2 regions of the Streptomyces sp. NPDC090083 genome follow, and region 1 is predicted to be linked to the other one. Evidence: riboswitches for the same ligand, from Rfam matches in the RefSeq annotation. Region 1 holds a riboswitch; the other holds the start of a gene.
What was found. Region 1 has a riboswitch for S-adenosylmethionine ahead of ACIPTO_RS42395 (amino acid ABC transporter permease). Riboswitches for the same ligand answer to the same signal wherever they lie in the genome.
Positions count from the first base shown of each region.

Region 2: another riboswitch for S-adenosylmethionine. It lies ahead of ACIPTO_RS24355 (aminotransferase class V-fold PLP-dependent enzyme); the one in region 1 lies ahead of ACIPTO_RS42395 (amino acid ABC transporter permease).

Region 1 is NZ_JBIVED010000022.1:76,370-83,535, reverse strand. It holds gene ACIPTO_RS42405 (transporter substrate-binding domain-containing protein) at 1-968, opposite strand, end outside; gene ACIPTO_RS42400 (amino acid ABC transporter ATP-binding protein) at 1,035-1,832, opposite strand; gene ACIPTO_RS42395 (amino acid ABC transporter permease) at 1,829-2,809, opposite strand; SAM riboswitch class IV at 3,136-3,244, opposite strand; gene ACIPTO_RS42390 (glutathione S-transferase C-terminal domain-containing protein) at 3,321-4,184, opposite strand; gene ACIPTO_RS42385 (putative leader peptide) at 4,410-4,520, opposite strand; gene ACIPTO_RS42380 (MFS transporter) at 5,432-6,853, opposite strand; gene ACIPTO_RS42375 (LLM class flavin-dependent oxidoreductase) at 6,902-7,166, opposite strand, start outside.
Region 2 is NZ_JBIVED010000007.1:8,401-15,566, forward strand. It holds gene trpD (anthranilate phosphoribosyltransferase) at 1-555, shown strand, start outside; SAM riboswitch class IV at 630-746, shown strand; gene ACIPTO_RS24355 (aminotransferase class V-fold PLP-dependent enzyme) at 911-2,272, shown strand; gene ACIPTO_RS24360 (Lrp/AsnC ligand binding domain-containing protein) at 2,327-2,608, opposite strand; gene ACIPTO_RS24365 (rhomboid family intramembrane serine protease) at 2,605-3,339, opposite strand; gene ACIPTO_RS24370 (hypothetical protein) at 3,499-3,738, shown strand; gene ACIPTO_RS24375 (NYN domain-containing protein) at 3,777-5,120, shown strand; gene ACIPTO_RS24380 (NlpC/P60 family protein) at 5,331-6,365, shown strand; gene ACIPTO_RS24385 (NlpC/P60 family protein) at 6,607-7,166, shown strand, end outside.

The DNA of each region.
Region 1 (7,166 bases):
TTGGCGAGGTTGTAGGCCTTGAGCCACTGGGCGTACTGACCGTTCTTGATCAGGTAGTTGATGGCGTCGGCGAGCGGCTTGGCGAGGCCGCTGTCCTTCTTGGCGGTGGCCGCGATCAGACCCTGGAGGCTGGCACCGGCGCCGGAGTAGGTGCCCGCGGTGCGGGTGGCCTTGGGCGTGTTCGCGGTCTGCTTGTTGTGGTAAGCGATGCCGGGGTTGGGGCCCAGGTAGGCGTCGATCTTGCCGCTGGACAGAGCCAGGTAGACGCTGTTGCTGTCCTGGAAGTACTTGATGGTGAGCTTCTTGCCCTCGCTCTCCAGCTTCTTCTTCCACTCCAGGAGGATCTTCTCCTGGTTGGTGCCAGCGCTCACCGAGACTGTTTTGCCTGCGAGGTTCTGGTAGTTGTCGTCGAAGTTCCAGGTGCTCTTCTGCGGCACGGTGAAGGCAAGGTTGTCCTGCCGGTAGGAGGCGAACTCGTACTTCTTCTTGCGCTCCTCGGTGTCGGTGACGTTGGAGAAGGCGACGTCGACCTTGCCACTGTCGATGCCGACGAACATGTTCTCCCAAGTGGCGTTCTGGATCTCGGGCTTGAGGCCGAGCACTGCGGCCACCAAGCGGCCGAGGTCAGGCTCGGAGCCGGTGAGGGTCTTCTGGTCACTGCCCACGAAGGCCAGCGGCGGGAACCCGGCAGGCAGGGCACCGACGCCGATCTCCAGCTTGCCGCTCCTCCTGAGGGCCGCGGGCAGTTCGGCGCTGATGGACTTGACCTCGGAGACCTTGATGGCGGTCTGGGTTGCGGCGCCGTTGGAGATGCGGCCGACGACGACGTCGCCGGACTTGGCGCTGCCGGTGGTGGTGGCCGCGTCGCTGTCACCGCCGCAGGCCGCAAGCCCGCCGGCGAGGGAGGCGACAGCTGTGGCCGCGGTGATGCCTCTGATCAGGCTGCGTCGGGTGAAGTGGGCAGACATGGCTGTTCCTTGTCGGTACTGGGGATGAGGAGTGGTGATGTGGGGGGAAGTCTGGGGCAGGGCGGCTCAGAGGACCTTGCTGAGGAAGTCGCGGGTCCGCTCGTGCTGCGGCCTGTCGAGGACCTCGTGCGGCGGGCCCTGCTCGACGATCTTTCCGCCGTCGATGAAGACGACCCGGTCGGCGACCTCGCGGGCGAAGCCGATCTCGTGGGTGACGATGATGAGGGTGGTGCCGCTGGTCGCCAGGTCCTTGATGACCGCGAGGACCTCACCGACGAGTTCGGGGTCGAGGGCGGAGGTCGGCTCGTCGAAGAGGATGACGCCGGGGCGCAGGGCGAGGGCGCGGGCGATGGCGACGCGCTGCTGCTGGCCGCCGGAGAGCTGGCGGGGATAGGCGCCCGTCTTCTCGGCGAGACCGACGCGCCCGAGCAACTCCCGTGCCAGGTCCAGGGCTTCGGGCTTGCCGAGCCTGCCGGTGGCGACCGGGGCGGCGGCCACGTTGTCGAGGACGGTCAGATGCGGGAAGAGGTTGAAGTTCTGGAAGACGAACCCGATCCGGCTGCGCTGGGCGAGGATGGCCCGCTCGCTCAACTCCTTGAGCCGACCGCCCTGTCGCTTCACGCCGATCAGCTCGCCGTTGACGCTGACGTAGCCGATCTCCGGCTTCTCCAGGTGGTTGACGACCCGCAGCAGGGTGGACTTGCCGGAGCCCGACGGGCCGAGGATCACGGTGACTTCGCCCGGCCGCACGGTCAGGTCGACGCCGTCCAGGACCCGGTGGGCGCCGTACCACTTGTGCACGTCGTGCACCTCCACGGCGGCCGGGACGATCTCCGTCAGCGGTTCGATCGTGCGGGTGGTCATAGCGCGGTCTCCCGACGGATCCGGGCCCGCAGGTCGGTCAGGCCGGTGCGGAGCTGCTGGAACGGGGTGGGCGGCAGCGAGCGGGTGGCGCCGCGGGCGTAGTGCCGTTCGACGTAGAACTGGATGACGGACACCACGCTGGTCAGGATCAGGTACCAGACGGTGACGACCAGGAGCAGCGGCACGATGTCGCCGGGGTAGGTGGAGCCCATCGTCTGCGCGGAGCCGAACAGGTCGAGCAGCGAGACGTAGAAGACCAGCGAGGTGCTCTTGATCAGGCCGATCAGCTGGTTGACGTAGTTCGGGGTGATGGAGCGCAGTGCCTGCGGGAAGACGATCCTGCGGAACTGGTAGCGCCTCGGCAGGCCGAGGGCGGAGGCCGCCTCGTGCTGGCCCTGGTCGACGGAGAGGATGCCGCCGCGGACCACCTCGGCCGCGTACGCCGCCTCGTTGAGGCTGAGTCCGACGACGGCGACGGCCATGTCGGTGGCCAGCCTCGACTCGTCGAAGGAGAAGAAGGCGGGGCCGAAGGGGACGCCGATGCTGAGGGTCTTGTACAGGGCGCTGAAGTTGTAGAGGAAGATCAGCACCACGATGAGCGGGATCGACCGCAGTGCCCACACATAGGTCCAGCTCACGGCGCGCAGCACCGGGCTTCCCGAGAGCCGGGCCAGGGCCAGCAGGATGCCGCCCGCCAGGCCCAGCACGGCGCTGAGCGCGGCGACTTGGAGGGTGATGACGAGTCCGTCGAGGATCGTCGGGCGCAGGAACCAGTAGCCGAAGCGGTCCCACTGGTAGAACGAGTTGGTCGCCAGGCCGTGCACGAACTGGGCGACGACGACCAGCACGGCGAGCGTGGCGATCCAGCGGCCGGGTCGGCGCAGCGGCTGAACTCGCTGTGCTGTCAGGGTTTTTGACGGGGCGTCGGCGGGTGGCGCCGCGGCCAGGGACACGGTGGTGCCTGGGGGTTCACTCATGAGGGGCTCCGGCTGAATCTGACACCCCGGAAATCACCGTGGTACGCGACGGCGCGCAAGACGGCGAGGTTCCCGGGGGCTGGACGGACAACGGCACGCCGCGAGGGCGGCGTTCCTCAGGGAAGGCAGGTGATGCGGGGAGGTGTCAGCCCCGACATCGGGCACGGCCCGGTGCGGTACACAGTGCGCTGTTCACGCGCAGGAGATCGACGGCGCGGTCCTCGACGAGCGGGTTCGCGTACGGCAGTACGCAGCCCTGCGAACGGCACGTGGCCGTCCTCGAAGCTGCGTACATGGCGTCACCATCACTCTTCCGGCCCCGCAGGGCCTCGCGCTTACCGAAACGTCATCCGGTCCGGTCGTCACCTGGGGCACCCCACCGCGAGCGAGGGTTGCCGGTCAGCAAGCCAGGGCTTGTCGCTGACACTCATGACCGTTCTGGCTGTAGTTAAGACAAATGCCCGAACGAATGTCAACGCTGGTCCAACAGATGGAACGGCCAGGGCTGGTTCTAATGGGGCGCATGGGCCGCCCAGTCCAGGATCTGGAGGGCCGATCCGGCGGCCTCCAGCCCCCGGCACTGGGCGTGGTGGCGGCGGGCGATGCCGTCGAGGTCGAGATGGGTACCGAAGGCCGGATGGGCGGTCAGCCGTCGGGCGTAGGCCCACAGGGTGGGGTGATCGGCGATGCGCTGGACCACGCCCGCCTCAAGGTGGTTGCGGTGCACGGTGTCGAGTTGGACCAACGCCACCCACAACTCGACGTCCGCGGCCGTGACTTCGTCACGGATCAGGTAGGTGCGGCCGACGAGCCAGCGGTCGAGGGCGTCGAGGGTTTCCAGCAGCGGGGTAGGTGCGGTGTCACATCTCACCGACTCCCCAAAGACCGAGCCGGCCCGCTGCGCCGCATCCTCGATCCTCTCCGCACACATCAGCTCCACCGCCTCGATCTCCGACTCCGCGGCACACGGGTACAGCGCCAGCTGTTCGTTCCCAAACCGACGGGCCAAATCACGCAGGATATCCGGCGCGTGCGTGCTGACGATCCGACCGGACCAGCCGTCGCTGAGCACCGGCCCGACGATCGGCCCGGGATATCGGTGGGCGCTCGCCTCGTACAGCGGACGCAGAACGGAGTGACCATCCTCGGGATCGTCGGGCACGGCGGGCAGAAGTGTCACCGGACAGACGGTGTCCAGGCCGAGCAGGCTGTGGGTGACGGCGACGCGCAGGCCGTCGGGACAGGCGGTCGACAGATGGAGCCGGTAGCGGCCGGGCACGGCGTAGTGCCCGCTGCGCGCGTCCCGGCCGATCCGGCCCCGAAAGGCGGACGCGCACCGGTCGGTCGCGTGGGCGGCCAGTGGTGTGACGGTCATGACTCTCCCCGGGAGTGGGCGCGGATGTACCCGCGGCAAGGCGAAGGTGAGCAGAGTCCTCTTGTCGGGTTCCCTTGGTCCTTCCGAGGTGCGGCCCCGGCCTCGCGTGCCGGACGTTGTCGGAGAATCGGGGACTTGGGACAGGCTTCTGGGAGCGGCGCTCACCCGTACACGCCGGACGGAACCGCGTTCCAGGAGACGCCGTCGGCGCGGGACGAGTGCGGCTCAGCCGCTGAAGCCGATCGCGCTGCAGACCCGGAGCAGATCGATGTGACGGCGGGAGGTCAGAAGAGGCGAACAGCTCAGTCGAACGGTGACTGGATCAGGGCGCCTCATATTTTCCTACCAGTTCAATAGGGTTCCTCGAGTGAGTGTCGATCCGACCGACATCGTCGTCAAGAGGACAGTCCCGCATCGCGGACGCCCTCGCGGAGCGGCGGTCCCGATCGGCACGGTCGCCACGCGTTTCCCTCTGCAACCGTCGGCACGCGACCATGGCCTCCGGTCGGAGAACTCGAACCGCGGTTACTCGGCGAGGTCGGGAGACCCGAAAGCATCGCGTGATGCACCGTACGTCTGGCATCGAACGTGCCAGCGTGGGCAGCGTGGCGGCGAACAGCGTGCCGGCCGCTGAACACCGATACAGAAAGGCCCGCAGGCTTGCTCCCGCGAAGCCCCTTCACGTCACGTCGTTCTTCGAGGCCGGTGTCCAGCGTGCTTGGCCGAGAGAAGTCCGGACCCTGAGACCGCCGGCCCAAGCAAGTCAATCCGGATATTCCGGTCCGCCCGCGGTTCGGGCACCGAGCGGCATTTTTCTGCCCCAGCCCAGTTGGCGCCGGTACCCGCCGAGCAGACCGGACTCCTCTGGCTCAGTCACGGAGCGGAAGCGGGAGCCGGGAGCGACCGAGGACAGCAGCGGGGCGAAGAACATCGCGTCGGCCGGGCAGCATGCCTCGCAGTGGAAAGCGGGGCCGGCAGTTGTGCTGTCTCGTGATCACCGGTACACCGCCCGTTGCCCGGCTCGACGATTTCGATCTTTGGGCTCGGCCTCCGCTGGCGACCGACCGCTGCCGCCGCAATGGCTCGGGCGGCTCCAGACCTCGTCGAGCCCAGTGGTGTCTCGCCCTATGGGCGCTGTGCGGAGGACCCTTCACGGCACTGTACGGCCACGCCTCCGCGAGACCGGCGTGAGGCGTCGAGAGCCGAGGAGGGCAGCGGCGTGCGGCGCACGCGCAGGCCCCGCATCGTCAAGTTGCCTCCTTGGAGAAGGGGACCGCGCCGGCTTGGTGCGCCACCATAGGTGCCGACGAACGAGGCGGCGGGGCGGTGCCCCGCCGCAAGGACAACAACAGGGCCACAGCAAGCAGGGCCGCGCAGACACAGGAGGCCAGCGCGTATCCGGCCCGGGAGTGATCGCCTCCCGACTGGCCGGAGGCGACGTGCAGATACACGGCGGGGACGGCAGTGAGGCAGACGGCCGCCGCGATGCGCTGGGCCATCTGCAGGATAGCGCCGCCCACGCCCGCCGCCTGGGGCGGCGCGTGTTCCAGCACCTGGGCCTGGTTGGGCGAGACGGTCACACCGCCGGCTATTCCCGACATCAGCTGTGTTCCGGCCAGTGCCGTCGGCAGTGCCGCCGTCGGCACCCAGAGCGTGACCGCCGCCGCCGTCAGGCACGCACCGATGCCCAGGGCCAGGCCGACGGTCACCGTACGGGGTCCGATCCGTCGTACGAGCCTCCACGCGAGGGCCGAGGAGACACCCATCCCGGCCGCCCCGGGGAGGGTGACCGCCGCCGTGAGCAGTGCGGTCAGGCCGAGTCCGTCCTGCAGGAAGACGGTGAGGACGAGGAACGCGGCCAGGGAGGAGCCGAACTGGGCCATGGCCACGGCCGTGCCCAGCATGTACGGCTTCGACGAGGTCAGCGCCGGGTGCACCAGCGGCTGACGACCCCGCCGTACGCGCAGGCGCTGGTGACCGGCGAACACGGCCGCCAGCGCGCACACCGCGGTGCCCCACAGGAAGGCGTCTCCCCCGCTGTCCGGGGTGCGGATGAAGGGCACCATCAGTGTCAGTGCGCAGCCGCAGAGCAGGCCGAGGCCGAGGATGTCCAGCCGGGACTCACGGGCGGTCCGGCGAGGCGGGGGCAGCCGGCGCGCCGCGAGGATCAGTGTGAGCACCGCGCACGGCGTGCTCAGCAGCAGGCAGCAGCGCCAGCCGGCCGCGGGGCCGAGCGCGGCGACCAACGCGCCGCCGAGGGGCGGGCCGAGAGCCGTGGCCACACCGCCGGTCACCGCGTAGAGGCCCAGCGCACGGCCACGGTCCGGCCCGTGGAAGACATCCTGGACGGTGCCGATCACCTGCGCGTTGACGAGCCCCGCCGCGGCACCCTGGACCAGACGGGCAGCGATCACGAAGCCCGGACCCGCGGCGGTCGCGGCCGTCACCCCGGCCAGCAGGAAGACCGCCATCCCGGCCATGAAGAGACGCTTGCGGCCGTACAGGTCACCGAGGCTGCCGCCGGGGACCAGGGCGAGGCCGAAGGCCAGTGAGTACCCGGCCACGATCCATTGGACGTCTGCTCCCGTGGCCCCCAGCGACTGGCGCATGCTCGGGACCGCGATGTTGAGGACGGCCTGGTCGAGGAGGGTCGTGGCGCCTGCGGCCATGCACACCAGCAGAACCCCTCGTGCGGCGCGGTCTTCTCCCGGGAGCATCTACACCCGCCGGGACGGCCGCGGCAGGCCGAGGTGGTCGCGCAGGGTGCGGCCCGTGTAGTGGGTGCGGAACAGGCCGCGGCGGCGCAGTTCGGGGATCACGAGGTCGGCGAAGTCGTCCAGGGTGCCCGGCAGGTAGGGGAAGATCACGTTGAATCCGTCGGCGGCACGGCCGTGGAACCACTCCTCGATGTGGTCGGCGATCTGCTCGGGCGTGCCGGTGATGGTGCGGTCGTCGTTCGCGACACGCCGGACGAGGTCGCGG
Region 2 (7,166 bases), on a different contig from region 1:
CCCACGATGCGTTTCGCGGGCGCGGTCCGGCGGGACCTGGGGGTGCCGACCGCGTTCAACCTGCTCGGCCCGCTGACCAATCCGGCGAAGGTCACCTCGTCGGCGGTCGGCTGCTTCGACACCCGCATGGCCGGGCTGATCGCGGGCGTCCTGGCCGAACGGGGCTCTTCCGCCCTGGTGTTCCGCGGTGACGACGGCCTCGACGAGCTGACGACCACGGCCACCTCCCGGGTCTGGAACGTCCGCGACGGCAAGGTCACCGAAGAGGCCTTCGATCCGCGGGACGTGGGCCTGGAACTCGTCCCGGTGGAGGCCCTGCGCGGTGCCGACCCCGAGTACAACGCGGACGTGGCCCGCCGCCTCCTGGACGGCGAGACGGGCCCGGTGCGGGACGCCGTACTGCTGAACTCGGCGGCTGCCCTGGTGGCGCTGGAGGCCGGGGACGGGCCGCTGGCGGACCGGATCCGGGCCGGGATGGACAAGGCGCGGGAGTCGATCGACTCCGGGGCCGCGAAGCGCACGCTGGAGCGCTGGGCGGCGGCGAGCAACGCGTGACCTAGCGGGTCGTCGTCCCGCGATCCGGACACGGGTTGCGGGACGACGATCACCTCGCGTAGGTTTTCCGATCAGGTCATGAGTGACAGTCATGAGGCCCCGGCCGACTGTCCGGCAACCCTCCGTCCGTGGCGGGGTGCCCCGGGTGAAGACCAGGCCGTAGGCAGCGAGGTCTGCGGCAAGCGCGGGCCCCTCGAAAGACACCAGGGGTCCTGGTCATCGAGGGAGCCCTCTGTGAGCAAGCGAATGCGATAGGGCGTCGAGCCCCGCCTCCGCATACCCCCTTCTTCTTCTCCTGCGCCGTAGCCGTGTCGGCTCGCGCAGTGAATTCGCCTGCCTCTCACGGGAGTTCGCCATGTCTGTCACCACCGTTGCCGCCGCCCGCACCCTTTGTGCCCCGCTGCCTGTTCTCGGCCGGGATGTCACCGTCCCGCTCGTCACGGGCGGCGAGGTCACCTACGCGGCGCTCGACTACGCGGCCAGCGCCCCCGCCCTCCAGCGCGTCTGGGACGACGTCGCCGCCTACGCCCCGTACTACGGCAGCGTGCACCGCGGCGCCGGCTACCTCTCGCAGCTCTCCACCGACCTGTTCGAGAACGCCCGCAGGACGGTCGAGGAGTTCCTGGACTGCCGCCCCGACGACCAGCTGATCTTCACCCGCTCCACGACGGACTCCCTCAACCTGCTGGCCGCGGTGCTCCCCGCCGACTGCCAGGTCTTCGTCTTCGAGACCGAGCACCACGCCTCGCTGCTGCCCTGGAAGGACGCCCGGGTCACCTACCTCGACGCCCCGCGCACCCCGGGCCAGGCCGTCGAGACCCTGGAGCGGGCCCTCGCCGCCCGCGACCCGCACGGCCCGGCCCTGGTCTGTGTCACCGGCGCCTCGAACGTCACCGGCGAGCTGTGGCCGGTCCGCGAGCTGGCCGCCGCCGCGCACGCCCACGGCGCCCGGATCGTCCTGGACGCGGCCCAGCTCGCCCCGCACCACCCGGTCTCCGTGCGGGACCTCGACGTCGACTGGATCGCCTTCTCCGGCCACAAGCTCTACGCCCCCTTCGGCTCGGGCGTCCTCGCCGGCCGGGCCGACTGGCTCCGGGCCGCCGACCCCTACCTCGCGGGCGGCGGCGCCAGCCGCAAGGTCACGCGGCGCGAGGACGGGGGAGTGGACGTGGAGTGGCACGACAGTGCCGCCCGGCACGAGGCGGGCTCCCCGAACGTCATCGGCGCCTACTCCATCGCGTCGGCCTGCAAGGCGCTCACCGAGGCCGGTCTCGACACCCTGGTCGCCCGCGAGCAGCACCTGATCGCGCAGGTGCGGGCGGGCCTGGCCGAGGTCCCCGAGGTCAGGGTCCTGTCGCTGTTCGGCGACGACGCCCCGCGGGTCGGCGTCATCTCGTTCGTCGTCGACGGCTGGAACAGCTCCCACTTCGCCGCCGCCCTCTCCGCCGAGTACGGCATCGGAGTGAGGGACGGCCTCTTCTGCGCCCACCCCCTGCTCCGCACCCTGCTGGGCACCGACCCCGGGGCCCAGGGCGAATGCGGTGCCCCGGAGGCGGCCCCCGGCGAGAAGTCCCTCAACGCGATCCGGGTCAGCTTCGGCGCGGGCACCCCGGACGAGCACGTGGAGCGTTTCGTGACGGCGGTGCGGGAACTGGTGACCGACGGCGCCAAGTGGAACTACCGCACCGAGAACGGCCGCTGCGTCCCGGCGGCGTGAGTCAGGCCCCCTCAGGGACAAGCCCCCTCAGGGACACCCCCTGGGGGCCAGGCCTCACGAATCCAGCCCGATGGCGAAGGCCGCCTCGAGGTCGTGCTGCGAGTACGTCCGGAACGCCACGTGCGTGTCCGTCCCCTCCACCCCGGGAATCTTGGAGATCCGCCCGGGGATGACATCGGCCAGGTCTTCGTGCTCCCGCACCCGCACCATCGCGATCAGGTCGTACGTACCGGTGACGGAGAAGACCTCGCTCACGGATTCGAGCGCGGCGATCGACTCGGCGATCTCCGGAATCCGGTCCACGCTGGTCTTGATGAGGACGATCGCGGTGATCACGGCTGGTTCTCTCCCTCGGGGACCGTTGCTGGGGCGGCCCCAACTCTAGTCGTACGGCCGAACCGCACCCAGGCGTAGCCGAACCCCAGCCCGAAGCCCACCAGGTGGGCCAGGTACGCCACCCCCGGTCCCGTCGCCGCCCGGCCCGCCGCCAGCCACTGCAGGGCCGCCCAGAACGGCAGCACGACCCAGGCGGGGAAGCGCAGCGGCAGGAAGAAGAGGAAGGGGAGCAGGCTCGTCACGCGGGCCCGGGGGAACAGGTACAGGAACGCCCCGAGAACCGCCGAGATCGCCCCGGACGCGCCGACCAGCGACTGGTCGGAGCCGGTGTTGGCCACCGCGTAGCCGAGCAGCGCGAGGTACCCGCAGACCAGGTAGAAGAGGGTGAACTCGACTCGGCCGAGCCGCTCCTCGGTCATCGCTCCGAAGACGTAGAGGAAGAGCATGTTGCCGAGGAGGTGGATCCAGCTGCCGTGGATGAACAGGGCCGTGACGGGGGTCAGGGCCTCGCGGGCGGGGTGGGCGAACAGGTCGGCCGGGACCACGCCCCAGCGGCGGAAGTACGCCCGCTGCGCGGCGAGCAGCGTGTCCCCGGTGCCGTAGGACGGGACGAAGCCCGAGGCCGGGCCCAGGACGAAGATCAGGCAGCACAGGCCGATCAGGGCGTAGGTCATCGGTGCCGATGTGCCGCGGAACGTCCTGGCGAGGGCCGGGCCCCAGTTGCTGATCATGTCTACAGAGCATGACGTAACGGGACGCAACGGGACAGGGTGAATCGCCGCTGTGGACGGCCGAGCGGTGAGTACCCGCCAGGCCGTAGGGTTACGAGCCACACTCGCCGGGGAAACCGGCGATCACGGAAACTGGAACGAAGGAAGCGGACAGCCACGATGACGGTTCCCCTGCCGACCGCCTCGACGCGGTGGCGCTGCACCCTCTGCGGCAACCTCACGCGCTTCGACGTGACGCGCTCGTCGAAGGTCGTGGAGTACCTCCACCTGGACCTGGCCGGTGAGCCGAAGGTGGAGGAGCGCGAGGTGGTCAGTGAGACCATCGAGTCGGTGCGCTGCCGCTGGTGCAACGCCGTGGATCAGGTGGAACTCGTGGACAGGCCGGGCGCCGGCTCCTGAGAGGGAGAGGCCCCGCACGGACGGTTGGGGTGTGAGGGATGGTGGAGAACTCGGGCGGGGGGCCGGGCGACGGCGCCGCCGAGGTGCTCGACCGTCCGCTGCCCGACGGTGTGCGCAAGCGGGTCGTGCAGATCGTCTCCGACGGCTTCGGCGGCCTCACCGTCGCCGAACTGCCCGCGCAGCTGCGACAGTACGCCCGCTTCGCCCCCAACCGGCGCGCCAAGTTCGCCGGGAACGCGATGGCCGCCGCGCTGGAGACCGATCCGCTGTTCAGACAGCGCATCGGGGAGAAGCTGAGAGAGGCCCAGCCGGAGCTGGCCGCAGCCCTCGACTCCGGCTCGCCGCCCCCGGCCGCGGACCCGCTCGATGTGGCGGCCGCGGCCTATGTTCTGCGCCCCACCGGCTGGGTGAAGCTCGTCACCGCCGCGGGCGAGGAGGCGCTGCGGGCCGACGCCGAGCGCGCCGACGAGGAGAGCCGGGCCGAACTGGAGCGGCTGCGCGAGGAGTTGACGCAGGCGCGGGACGCGACCCGGGCCGAGACCGAGCGGCTGCGCACCGAGCTGGACGCGGCGAAGAGGGAAGCGGAATCGCTTCACCGCAAGCTGCGTGCCGCCCACAGTGACGTCAAGCGCGGCGAGGCCGCCCTGCGCAAGCTGCGGGCCGAGACGGACGCCGGCCGTGCCGAGAGCCAGACCCAGGTGTCCGCCGCCGAGAGCGAGAGCCGCCGCCTGAAGGCCCGGCTCGGTGAGGCCGAGGCGGCCCTGGAGGCCACCCGCAAGGCCGCCCGCGAGGGCCGCAGCGTCGAGGACATGCGGGTCCGGCTGCTGCTCGACACCGTGCTGGACGCGGCTCAGGGGCTGCGCCGCGAGCTGGCGCTGCCGCCGGTGTCCGTGCGGCCCGCCGAGACCGTCGACGCGGTCGAACCGGGACGAATGACCCCGAAGGACATCGCGGCGCGGGCGCTGTCGGAGAACGACCCCGCGATCCTCGACCAGTTGCTCGCGCTGCCGCAGGCCCACCTGGTCGTCGACGGCTACAACGTCACGAAGACCGGCTACCCCCAAATGCCCCTGGAGAAGCAGCGGTTGAGGCTGCTGGGGCAGCTCTCGCAGCTCGCCGCGCAGACCGGCGCCGAGGTCACCTGTGTCTTCGACGGGGCCGAGCTGGCCGCGCCCGTGCTGCTCGCGCCGCCGCGCGGGGTGCGGGTGCTGTTCTCCAAACCGGGCGTCACCGCCGACGAGTTGATCCGTCAGCTGGTGCGTGCCGAGCCGCCGGGCCGGCCGGTGATCGTCGCGTCGACCGACCGCGAGGTGGCCGACGGCATCGCGAAGGCGGGCGCGCGGCCCGTCGCTTCTGCGGTACTCCTGAAGCGACTGTCGTGAACGTCAACGTACAGGTTTAATGCCTGAATTGGCCGAACTGTCACGCAACGTAGCGTCAATCGGCCATCACTGCACGTTGGTTATGTGCAAAGAATGCTGTGAGTGACGGCATTTTTTCGTGTGAGGATTTGAACTGATCACAGGAGTGTCACTAGGGTCAGGCCTCGAACCTCCGAACGGGTGATCACTCAATAGAAGGAGCTCGACTCCGTGGCGTCCCATCGTCGACCGAAGCAGCCGAGCCGCACGCGTGTGACTGTGCTGACCACCGCAGCCGCAGCCGCCGTTGCCTTCAGTGCCCAGGCCGCGAATGCCGCGCCGAGCGAGAAGCCCAGCAAGGACGAGGTCAAGGCGAAGGTCGACGCCCTCTACGAGCAGGCCGAGCAGGCCACCGAGAAGCTCGACGGCGCCCAGGAGAAGCAGGAGAAGCTCCAGAAGGAGATCTCCACCATCCAGGACAACGTCGCCCGCGGCCAGGAGGAGCTGAACAAGCTCCGCGACGGCCTCGGCACCATGGCGAGCGCCCAGTACCGCACCGGCGGCATCGACCCGTCGATCCAGCTGTTCCTGTCCTCGGACCCGGACGACTACCTCGACAAGGCGTCCACGATGGACCAGTTGAGCAGCCAGCAGGTCGAGGCGCTCACGAAGATCCAGGGCAAGCAGCGCGAACTCGCCCAGGAGCGCGCGGAGGCGAGCAGCAAGCTCAAGGACCTCTCCGCCACCCGCACCGAGCTCAAGAAGAAGAAGGACGAGGTCAAGGCCAAGCTGGCCACGGCCCAGAAGCTCCTCAACACCCTGACGGCGGCCGAGAAGGCGGCCCTCGACCAGGAGCAGGCCCAGGCGGCCTCCCGCTCCACCTCGCGCGTGAACCTCGGCAACACCGGTTCCGCCTCCGGCCGCGCGGCCTCCGCCTTCGCCGCCGCCCAGTCCGTGATCGGCTCCCCGTACGTCTACGGCGCCTCCGGCCCCTCCTCCTTCGACTGCTCCGGCCTCACCTCCTGGGCCTACGCCCAGGCCGGCGTCTCGATACCCCGCACCTCCGAGGCGCAGGCGAACGCCGGCACCCGCATCTACAGCCAGAGCGACCTCAAGGTCGGCGACCTGGTCATCTTCTACGGCGACTTCCACCACGTCGGCCTCTACGCGGGCAACGGCCAGGTGCTGCACGCCCCGCACACCGGCGCCGTGGTCCGCTACGAGGCGATCGGCAACATGACCTTCGAGTTCGGCGTCCGGATCTGATCCGTCCGCATCCGGTCGCGCCCGGGTCGTTCTCCGGCCCCTGCGCACCGCCCGAACGGGCGAATCACGACACACCAGGCTGACCCCGCGCCCCGCCGATGACCTGCGTCAGAGGCGGGGCGTCACGTTGTGTGCCTGCGGCGGTCTTTGGCCCGCACCCCTTCACAGAGCTACTGTCTGGCGCGTTTCCCCGCTCCGGGGGAGCGGTCCGTGTCCGCCAGCGGAAGGAGTGCGACTCCCCGTGGGATCCCGTCGCCGCCCTGCACCGTCCGGGTTCGACCGAGGCGCCGCCGCCGCGGTCTGCGTGCTCAGCGCAGCCGCCGCCGCGCTCGGCGCCCTGCCGGCCACCTCCGCCGTGGCCGCGCCGCACGACGACTCCAAGGCGGAGGTGGACCGGCTCTACCACGAGGCGGAGCGGGCGACCGAGGCCTACGACAAGGCCGACGAGACCGCCGGGCAGCTGCGCCGGCAGGTGAGCGACGCGCAGGACCGGATCGCCCGGCAGCAGCAACGCGTCAACACCATGCGGGACGCGCTCGGTTCACTCGCCGGCGCCCAGTACCGCTCCGGCGGCATCGACCCCACCGTCGCGCTGCTGTTCTCCGACGACCCGGCCGACTACCTCGACAAGGCCTCCGTCCTCGACCGCATCACCGCCCAGCAGGCCGAGCAGCTCAAGGACCTCCAGGAGGCGATGCGCGAACTCGCCCAGGAACGCACCGAGGCCGCCGGGCGCCTCGCCGAGCTGGAGCGCAGCCGCAAGGCCGTCGCCACCCACAAGCGGACCGTCGAGCGCAAGCT